Regions from separate parts of the Pseudoduganella sp. UC29_71 genome, predicted to be linked through region 1. Evidence: predicted binding sites of a transcription regulator. Region 1 holds the regulator's gene; the other holds the start of a gene.
The links. The regulator FliA, encoded in region 1, starts transcription of late flagellar genes. The targets are predictions, from matches to a motif close to CTAAAGTTTNNNNNNNNNNNGCCGNTA.

Region 1 (4,411 bases):
AGTTTCCCGAAAAATTAACCCTGGCCCCATTTTTCAGGAAATAGTTGCTCGGATAATTAACCCTGACCCCATTTTCAAGGGGGGGTGGTGGGGACTTCGGTGGCGGGGTCGGGGATGCCGGAGAGGATGGTGACGGCGACGCGGCGGTTGCGGGCGCGGCCTTCGGGCTGGTCGTTCGGGGCAACGGGGTAGTTGTCGGCGTGGCCGACTGCCGTCAGCCGCGCCGGGGCGACGCCGGCGTCGATGAACAGGCGCACCACGGCGCCGGCGCGCGAGGCGGAGAGCTCCCAGTTGGAGGGGAAGTTGTTGTTGCGGATGGGCTGGTTGTCGGTGTGGCCTTCGACTTGCACGGCATGCGGGTCTTCTTTCAGCAGCACGGCCACCGCCCGCAAGGCTTCGCGCGAGCTGGCCGTCAGCACGGCCGCCCCGGGGTCGAACAGCACGCTGGCGTTGATTTCCACGCTCACGCCGCGGCTGTTCTGCGTGACCCGCACCTTGCCCTCTTTGACCAGCGGCGCCAGCGTCGACAGCAGGTCCTGCGCCAGCTTGGTCATCTGCTCCTTTTCCTTGCGCAACAGCTCGGTGCGCCGGCGCAGCGCGGGATTGGGGATGGGGCAGGTTCTGCACTTGCGTGTTGATGGGCTTGGCCGAGCCCTGGCCGCCGAAGGCGTCGCCCAGCGCGTCCGAGAAGATCTTGTACTTGCCGGTGTTGACGGCGGCGATCGAGTACATCACCACGAAGAAGGCGAACAGCAGGGTGATGAAGTCGGCGTAGGAGATCAGCCAGCGCTCGTGGTTTTCCGGCTCGTCGTCGAACTTCCTGCGGGCGCGGCGCTGCATGTCAGTGGTACTCGCGCAGCAGGGTGGCGATGCGTTCGTCGATCACGCGGCTGTGGTCGCCCGTGGCGATGTCGTAGAACACGGCGGCGGCGATCTCCTGCTGGTGCACGTGCTGCGTGACGATGTTCTTGAGCTTGTTGGCGATCGGGTAGAACACCAGGTTGGCCAGGCCCACGCCGTAAATCGTGGAGACGAAGGCGATGGCGATGCCCGAGCCCAGCTTGGCCGGGTCGGCCAGGTTTTCCATCACCTGGATCAGGCCCAGCACGGCGCCCAGGATGCCGATCGTGGGCGAGTAGCCGGCCGCCGACTCCCAGATGCGCACCGCTTGCCGCTCGGCCGCCTCGTAGGCGCTGATCTCGGTGTCGAGCAGGTTGCGCAGCTTGTCGGGATTGATGCCGTCGACGATCAGGCGCAGGCCCTTGACGTTGAACTTGTCCTTCGAGGCCAGCATGTGGCGCTCCAGCGCCAGCATGCCGTCGCGCTTGGCGGTGGCGTTCCAGGCGCCGATCTCGCGCGCCAGCGTGATGCGGCTGTCCGGCGGCGGCGCCACGATCCAGCGCGCCATGCGCAGGCCGCGCACGAAGGTGGCCGGCCTGGTCTGCAGCAGCACCGCGCCCAGGGTGCCGATCACCACAATGGCGAACGCGGCCGGCTGGAGCAGCGAGCTCAGCTTGCCGCCTTCGAGGCCCTGGCCGATCAGCACGCCGGCCACGCCCAGTATCAGTCCTGCTATGCTGGCCCAGTCCATGCCTGCTCCCGTAACGAGGCGCGCAGCCGCGCTACCGCTTGCGTATGCAGCTGCGATACGCGTGATTCGGAGACGCCCATGACGGCGCCGATTTCCTTCAAGTTCAATTCTTCTTCGTAGTACAAGCCCATCAGCATCTTCTCGCGCGGCGGCAGCGCGTCGATGGCGTCGATCACGGCCTGGCGGAAATCGGTGTCGAGCAGCGCGCGCAGCGGGTCGGCGTCCTCGTCGCTGTGGAAGCGGTCGAGAAAGCTTTCGCCGCCCTCGTCGTCGCGGAAGTCTTCGTAGTAGATCAGCTGGTGGCCGCCGCCTTCGGACAGCATTTCCTGGTAGTCGGCCAGCGACAGCTTGAGCGACTTGGCCACTTCCGATTCGCTCGGCGGGCGGCCCAGGCGCTGCTGCAGCGTGGCCATGGCGGTTTCGATCTTGCGCATGTCCTGGCGCATGCTGCGCGGCATCCAGTCGCTGTTGCGCAGCTCGTCGAGCATGGCGCCGCGAATGCGCATCACCGCATAGGTTTCAAACTGGGCGCCGTGGGTTTCTTCGTAGCGGTTGATAGCATCGAGCAAGCCTATCATGCCGGCCTGGACCAGGTCGTCCACCTCTACGCTGGGTGGTAATTTGGCCTTCATATGGTGGGCCAGCCGCTTCACCAGCGGCATGTGCTCCGTCAGCAGCGAGTTCTTGTCCGCTTTCCCTTTGGCCGTGTACATATCGTTCTAGTTTTTCTCAGACGCTAAAATGGTTGCTACTCCCCGTACGGAATTGAGGCGCACCGGCCAGCGCCAAACGGCCTGCCAGTTGCCGGAACGCGACCGATGCACCGGCCAGCGGAAACGCATCGACCACCGCGCGCCCAAGGCGCGCCGCGCGCTGCAGGTACTCGTCGGCCGGCACCGAACCCATGGAAACCAGGGTCACGGCCAGGTATCGGCTCGCCGCTTGCGCCATATTATCGTAAACCACCTTTGCTTCGGCCTCGGATGCGCCCGTTACCACGATGCCGAAGGGCCGGCGGCCCAGTTCGTGGTTCAGGCGCTTGATCATGCTGTAGGCGTTTTTGATCGAGGTGGCGCTGTTCGAGACCTGCACCACGATGTCGGAACTGGCCATCACCGGCACCGGGAATGCCTCGCCGTCGAACTCGCCGTCCACGATCACCAGGCCGGTCTGCTTGGCCAGCACGTCGAAGGCCTTGGCCAGGCGGCGCGTCTCGTCCGGGCCGGAGCGGGCCACGCCGCGTGTCATGGATACCACACCGAAGCCTTGCGGCACCTGGTGGATCACCTGGTTCAGGCCGCACTCCTGGCGCGCCACGTCCAGCAGGCTGGCGCCGTCATCCACACCGAGGCGCGAGGCCACGCCGTGCGCGCTGGCGCAGGCATCCACCAGCAGCACGTCGTTGCCGGCGCGCGCCAGCGAGGCGCCCAGGTTGACCAGCATGGAACCCTTGTCGTCCTGCGGGGTGGCGGAGAGGAAGGTGACGATGCGCGGCTGCGGGCCAGCCAGCATGCGGCGCAGGCCTTCGGCCTGGTCGAAATCGAAGTTAGCCAAGGCGCACCTCGCGCAGCGCGAAATCATTGGCTGCGTTGGCCGCATGGCCGGCGGCGGCCATCACCAGCGGCAGTTCGCTGTCGGCGTACTGGCTGGCGGCGCTGCCCGGCTTGAGGCGGAAGGCGCGCTCGATCAGGGCGGCGGGGTCGGCCAGGTGCAGGTCCTCCGGCACCCGCTGGCCGCTGGACACGTAGAACATGTTCAGTTTCTGGCGGATCACCACGTCCAGCACGTTGCCAAGGGATGCGGCTTCGTCCAGCTTGGTCATGATGCAGCCGGCCAGGCCGCTGCCCTGGTAGGCGCGCACCACTTCGTTCAGGGTTTCCTGGGTGGAGGTGGCGTTCAGGCACAGCAGGCGCTTGACGTTGGCATCCGTGCCTTGCAGCATGGCCACCTGCTCGGCCACCATGTGGTCGCGCTGGCTCACGCCGACGGTGTCGATCAGCACGGTATGCTTGTTCTTCAGTTCTTTCAGCGCGATGCGCAGGTCGGCCTCGTCCTTCACCGAGTGCACCATCACGCCCAGGATCTTGCCGTAGATGCGCAGCTGTTCGTGGGCGCCGATACGGTAGGCGTCGGTGGTGATCAGCGCCAGCTTGTCCGGGCCGTGGCGCATCACGCAGCGCGCGGCCAGCTTGGCGGTGCTGGTGGTCTTGCCGACGCCGGTGGGGCCGACCAGGGCGAACACGCCGCCCTGCTCGATCAGCGCGTCCTCGTTGGCGATGGCCGACAGGTTGCGGGTCAGCACGGTTTTAATCCAGCGCAGGCTGTCGGCGGCGTCGCGGCTGGCCGGCAGCTTGTCGATCAGGTAGCGCGCCAGGCTGGCCGAAAAGCCGGCCGCCAGCAGTTCGCGCAGCACGGCGGCCTTTTGCGGCTCGCGCTGCTGGGTCGAACCCCAGGACAGCTCGGCCAGCTGGGTTTCCATCATGCCGCGCATGGCGCGGATCTCGTTCATCATGCCGCTCATCTCGGCGGCCGCGTTGGCCTTGGCGCTGTTGACGGCGTCGGCCACCAGGGCGCTGATGCGCTCCATGTCCAGCGACGGCGCGGGCGCCGGGGCAGGTGCCGGCACGGGGATGCGCGGCGCCGGTGCCGCCATGCGCGGTGCGGGGCGCGCCGCAGGCGCGGGCGCGATGGCGGCGGCCGGCGCCAGCGGCGCCAGGTAGGACGGCGTCTCGGGCAAATCCAGGTAGGGTTCGGGACGCGCCATCGGCGAGTCCGGGGATGGCAGCGCCAGCGAAGCGGCGTCGTCGTTGGCGAGGGCCA
Region 2 (4,411 bases), 3.1 Mb from region 1:
TGTCCACCGGCTGGTGCAGCTTGGCCAGTTGCTGGGCGTAATGCAGTTTGGACGCGCGCTCGGCGTTGCCGTAGGCGTCGTCGGCCTTTACGGCCAGGTGCGCGTAGGAGGTGAACTTGTCGGTATAGCCGACGCCAACATACAGCGCGTCCAGCTTGGCGTGCGCTTCCTTGCGCGTTTCCGGCGCCATCCAGTCCAGGCGGTCGATGCGGCCGTGGAAGGCGCGCACGATGTTGGCCACCATCTGCTGCAGCTTGGCCTTGGATTCGGGCGGGAAGTATTTGGCCACGTACATTTTGCCGACCGCGTCCGGCATGCCGCCGTTGACGGCGTCCAGGGCACGCTTCCAGCGCACCGGCATCTGCGGCGCGCCGCCCAAGGTACGGCCATAGAAGTCGAACGACTGTTCGGTGAAGGCTTGCGGCAGGTGGCCGGCGTTGGTGTTGATGGTGTGGAAGGCGAGGAAGTCCTTCCACGCGTCCAGCGAGCATTCTTTCAGCAGCGCGGCGACGCCCACCACCGCGCTCGGATGCCACAGCATGAATTGCTGCTGCTTGCCCAGTCCTGCAGTGTGGAAGAACAGCTTCCAGTCCATGCCCGGCGCTTTTTTGGCAAAGTCGGCCGCGCTCCAGGTGTTGTTGGCCTTGAGCACGTCGGCCGAGTCTTCGCGGCTGGCGTGGGTCAGCGCCAGTTTGCGCTCCAGTTCGTAGACGCGCGCGGCGCGGGTTTCGGGGTCGCTATAGCCGGCCAGCTTGAACATGGCGGCGATGTGGGCTTGGTAGGCGGTGCGCAGCTTGTGCATGCGCTCGTTGTCTTCCAGGTAGTAGACGCGGTCCGGCAGGCCCAGGCCGCCTTGCAGCAGATAGGGCATGTTGCGCTTGGGATCGTTCAGGCCCTGGGCGACCCACAGGCCGAAGATGTTCTCGGTATGGAATTCGGTGGCGTTCAGCGGATCGACGTCGGCGCGCACGGTGGCGGCCAGCGCGCGGGTCAGCTCGGTCTTGTCCTTGATGGCGGCGATTTTCTTCAGCGCCGGCTGCATCGGCTCGATGCCTTTGGCGTCGATGGTGGCCTCATCCATGAAGGCGCGGTAGTAGTCGCTCACTTTCTGCGCCTCGGCGCCGGCGTGCTGATCGCCCGGCACCGCCTCGATCAGCTTGATGATGCGCTGGTTGGTTTCCTCTGCCAATTGCGCCATAGCGCTCCAGCTGCCCCGGTCGGCCGGGATCTGGGTGGCTTTCAGCCAGTCGGCGTTGGCGTAGCTGAAGAAATCATCGCCGGGCTGCACGGCGGCCGCGCTGGCAGCGGGCACCTCGGCCTGGGCGGCGTATGAAGGAGCAATTGCCTGCAGGGCGGCGGCCAGTGCGAAACTGAGTGCGGTCTTGATGGGTACGTGCATGTCGTGTTCCTGTTGTTGTGTTTTGGCTGGCGTGGTACGCCAAGATCCACTCTACGCAAGCGCATGGCGCGACGCGAGCGCCGTGCGACAGACTGCAATTTTCGGGGATGCGCTGCAGAATACAGGGAATGCTGTGCGTCTACGCTACGCGCGGAGCAAAAAGGCCACAACGTGACGGAGAATCGCTATATAGTTCACCTACAGCAACGCACATAAAACAAGGAGAGCCCCCTATGAAACTCGAAGCACTTTTCCAGAACCCGACTGCGTTGCCCACGGCTCCCAAAGTTGTTGAAGAATTGATCAGCAGCTTCGACAAGGCCAGCGTTTCCACCGAAGAAATCGCCAAGAAACTGTCCGCTGACCCGGTACTGAGCGCAAAACTGCTGCGCCTGGCCAACTCCGCTTATTACCACGTCTCGCGCAGCATCGGCACCGTCGAAGACGCCGTGCTGATGCTGGGCTTCGTCACCGTGCGCACGCTGGTGATCAGCTCGGGCCTGGTGAGCGGTTTCAAGACCGTGCCCGGGTTGGACCTGAAACAATTCTGGCGCTACAGCCTGTACACCGCCTGCTCGGCCAAGTGGATTGCAAAAAAGACCAAGGAAAACACCGACCTCGCCTTCACGATCGGCATGATGCACGCGATCGGCCAGCTGGTGATGCACGCCGCCATGCCGGAGCAAGCCATGCAGCTGGACAAAGTGGCCGGCCCTCTGGATTCGCGCCGCCTGGACGCCGAGCAAGCCTCGCTGGCCTACAACTTCGCCGACGTGGGCGCGGAACTGGCCAAGCGCTGGAAGTTCCCGGAAACCTTCTCCGAAACCATCATGGCCTTCCCCGACCCGATGAACCACGAACACGGCACCCGCCTGGCCGGCGTGATCCACCTGGCGGCGTGGCGCGCACGCGTGGAAGAGAACAAGCTGACGGACGAGGAAATCGAAGCCTGCTACCCGACCGAGATCGCGGAAGAACTGGGCCTGGAGCCGAATGCGCTGATCGACGACATGCCGCCGCCTAGCGAGCTGAGCGCCGGTCTGGAAGAACTGGTCAAGTAATCCGCCCTGCCCCGTGCCGGCCGGCGCCGCCTTTCCAGGCCGCGCCGGCCTTGTCTTTTTGGCCACATCAAAATATTTTCAAATTATTTTAAGAAAACCCTAAAGTTCCCGAAACGCATGACGTTAATCCAGACAAGCAGTAATCCATTTTTACTTTTCAGGATGCGCCATGACCTCCACCGAAGTGCTCGCCATGTACGAAAATGTTGCCAGCCTGACCAGTAATATGGTGATGGCGGCGCGCGCAAGCGACTGGGAGAGCCTGGGCCGCCTGGAAAACCAGACCGCCGCAACCACCGCCACCGTGGCAGCCGGCGCGACTGTCGCCACGCTGGACGGCGCCGCCCGCCAGCGCAAAATCGACCTGCTGAAGCAAATCCTGGCCAACGACCGCGCCATCCGCGACGTGACCGAGCCCTGGCTGAACCGCACTCCCGGCATGGCCCAATAAGCCATCCCGCCCCAACGAAAAAAGCGCCGCACGGCGCTTTTTTGTTGCCCGAAAAATCGAGCCAGGCTCCATTTTCAGGGCAATATTTCCCGAAAAATCGAGCCTGGCTCCATTTTGGGGAAATATTTCTTACCTGCCAATCGCTACGCGCAGGGACAGGGCGATGCCTTGGGCGGCTTGGCGGATTTCGTCCAGCGAGGGGAAGCTGGGGGCGATGCGGATGTGGCTGTCATCGGGGTCGTTGCCGTAGGGGTAGGCGGCGCCGGCCGGGGTCAGTGTGATGCCGGCTTCTTTTGCTAGCGCGATGGTGCGCTTGGCGGCGCCCGTCGGGGTGACCAGGTCGATGAAGTAGCCGCCTTTCGGACGGGTCCAGCTCACGCCTTCCACCTGGCCGAGGTATTCCTCGAACTGCGCCAGCACGGTGTCGAACTTGGGCTTGAGCAGCGCGCGGTGCTGTTCCATCAGTGCTTCGACGGTGGCTTTGTCTTTCAGGAAGCGCACGTGGCGCAGCTGGTTGACCTTGTCCGGGCCGATGCTGCGGATGCCGGCGTGCTTGGTCCACCAGGCGATGTTGGCCGGCGAGGCGGCCAGCGCGGCGACGCCGGAGCCGGCCCAGCTGACCTTGGAGCTGGAGGCGAACACGAAGGCGCGGTCCGGGTTGCCGGCCTTGGCGCACTCGTCCAGGATGTTGGCCATGCCGATTTTCTCGTCGCCCAGGTGGTGGAAGCGGTAGGCGTCGTCCCACATCAGGCGGAAGTCGGGGGCGGCGGTTTTCATGGCGGCCAGGCGGCGCACCGTGTCGTCCGAGTAGACCACGCCGCCCGGGTTGCTGTACTTGGGCACGCACCACATGCCTTTGATGCTGGCGTCTTCGGCCACCAGGCGCTCGACCAGGTCCATGTCCAGGCCGTCTTCAGTCATCGGCACGTTGATCATCTTGATGCCGCGCTGTTCGCAGATGGCGAAGTGGCGGTCGTAGCCGGGCACCGGGCACAGGAAGGTGACGGGCTGGGCGCTCATCCACGGCGCGTGGCCGGGCACGCCCAGCAGCAGGCTGTAGACGATGACGTCGTGCATCAGCGACAGGCTGGCGCTGCTGTCGACCACCACCTGGGCGGCGGGCACGTCCAGCAGTTCGCCGAACAGGGCGCGCGCTTCTGGCAGGCCGACGCCGCCGCCGTAGTTGCGGGTGTCGGTGCCGTCTTTGGCGGCGTAGCCGTCCAGCGCAGCCATCAGCGAGTTAGACAGGTCCAGCTGTTCGGGCGCGGGTTTGCCGCGCGACATGTCGAGTTTCAGGCCGAGTTGCTTGAATGCGTCGTATTGCGACTGGGTAGATGCGGTGCTCATGATGCCTTTCCTTTGATTGAAAGCGGGTGCGCAGTGCGCGGGCACCACCCAGCGCTTGTCGCCAGGCGGGCCGCTGGCGGTGCTGGGTCAGGAGAGGGGTAAGGCTTGGCGGCCAGGTCGTTCACGGCGCCGGAGGGCTTGCTGAAGTAGCGA

Region 2: ACFJI2_RS03135 (flagellar protein FliT) is a predicted target of FliA. The motif match lies at 2,560-2,586, and genes of this name have one in related genera.

Annotation. Positions count from the first base shown of each region.
Region 1 is NZ_CP170549.1:4,517,631-4,522,041, forward strand. Features, by position in the region: partial or broken gene motD (flagellar motor protein MotD) at 75-840, opposite strand; gene ACFJI2_RS20060 (flagellar motor protein) at 842-1,591, opposite strand; gene ACFJI2_RS20065 (RNA polymerase sigma factor FliA) at 1,573-2,304, opposite strand; gene ACFJI2_RS20070 (antiactivator of flagellar biosynthesis FleN protein) at 2,321-3,145, opposite strand; gene flhF (flagellar biosynthesis protein FlhF) at 3,138-4,411, opposite strand, start outside.
Region 2 is NZ_CP170549.1:703,944-708,354, reverse strand. Features, by position in the region: gene ACFJI2_RS03145 (M13 family metallopeptidase) at 1-1,399, opposite strand, end outside; gene ACFJI2_RS03140 (HDOD domain-containing protein) at 1,633-2,460, shown strand; gene ACFJI2_RS03135 (flagellar protein FliT) at 2,630-2,911, shown strand; gene ACFJI2_RS03130 (aminotransferase class I/II-fold pyridoxal phosphate-dependent enzyme) at 3,041-4,258, opposite strand.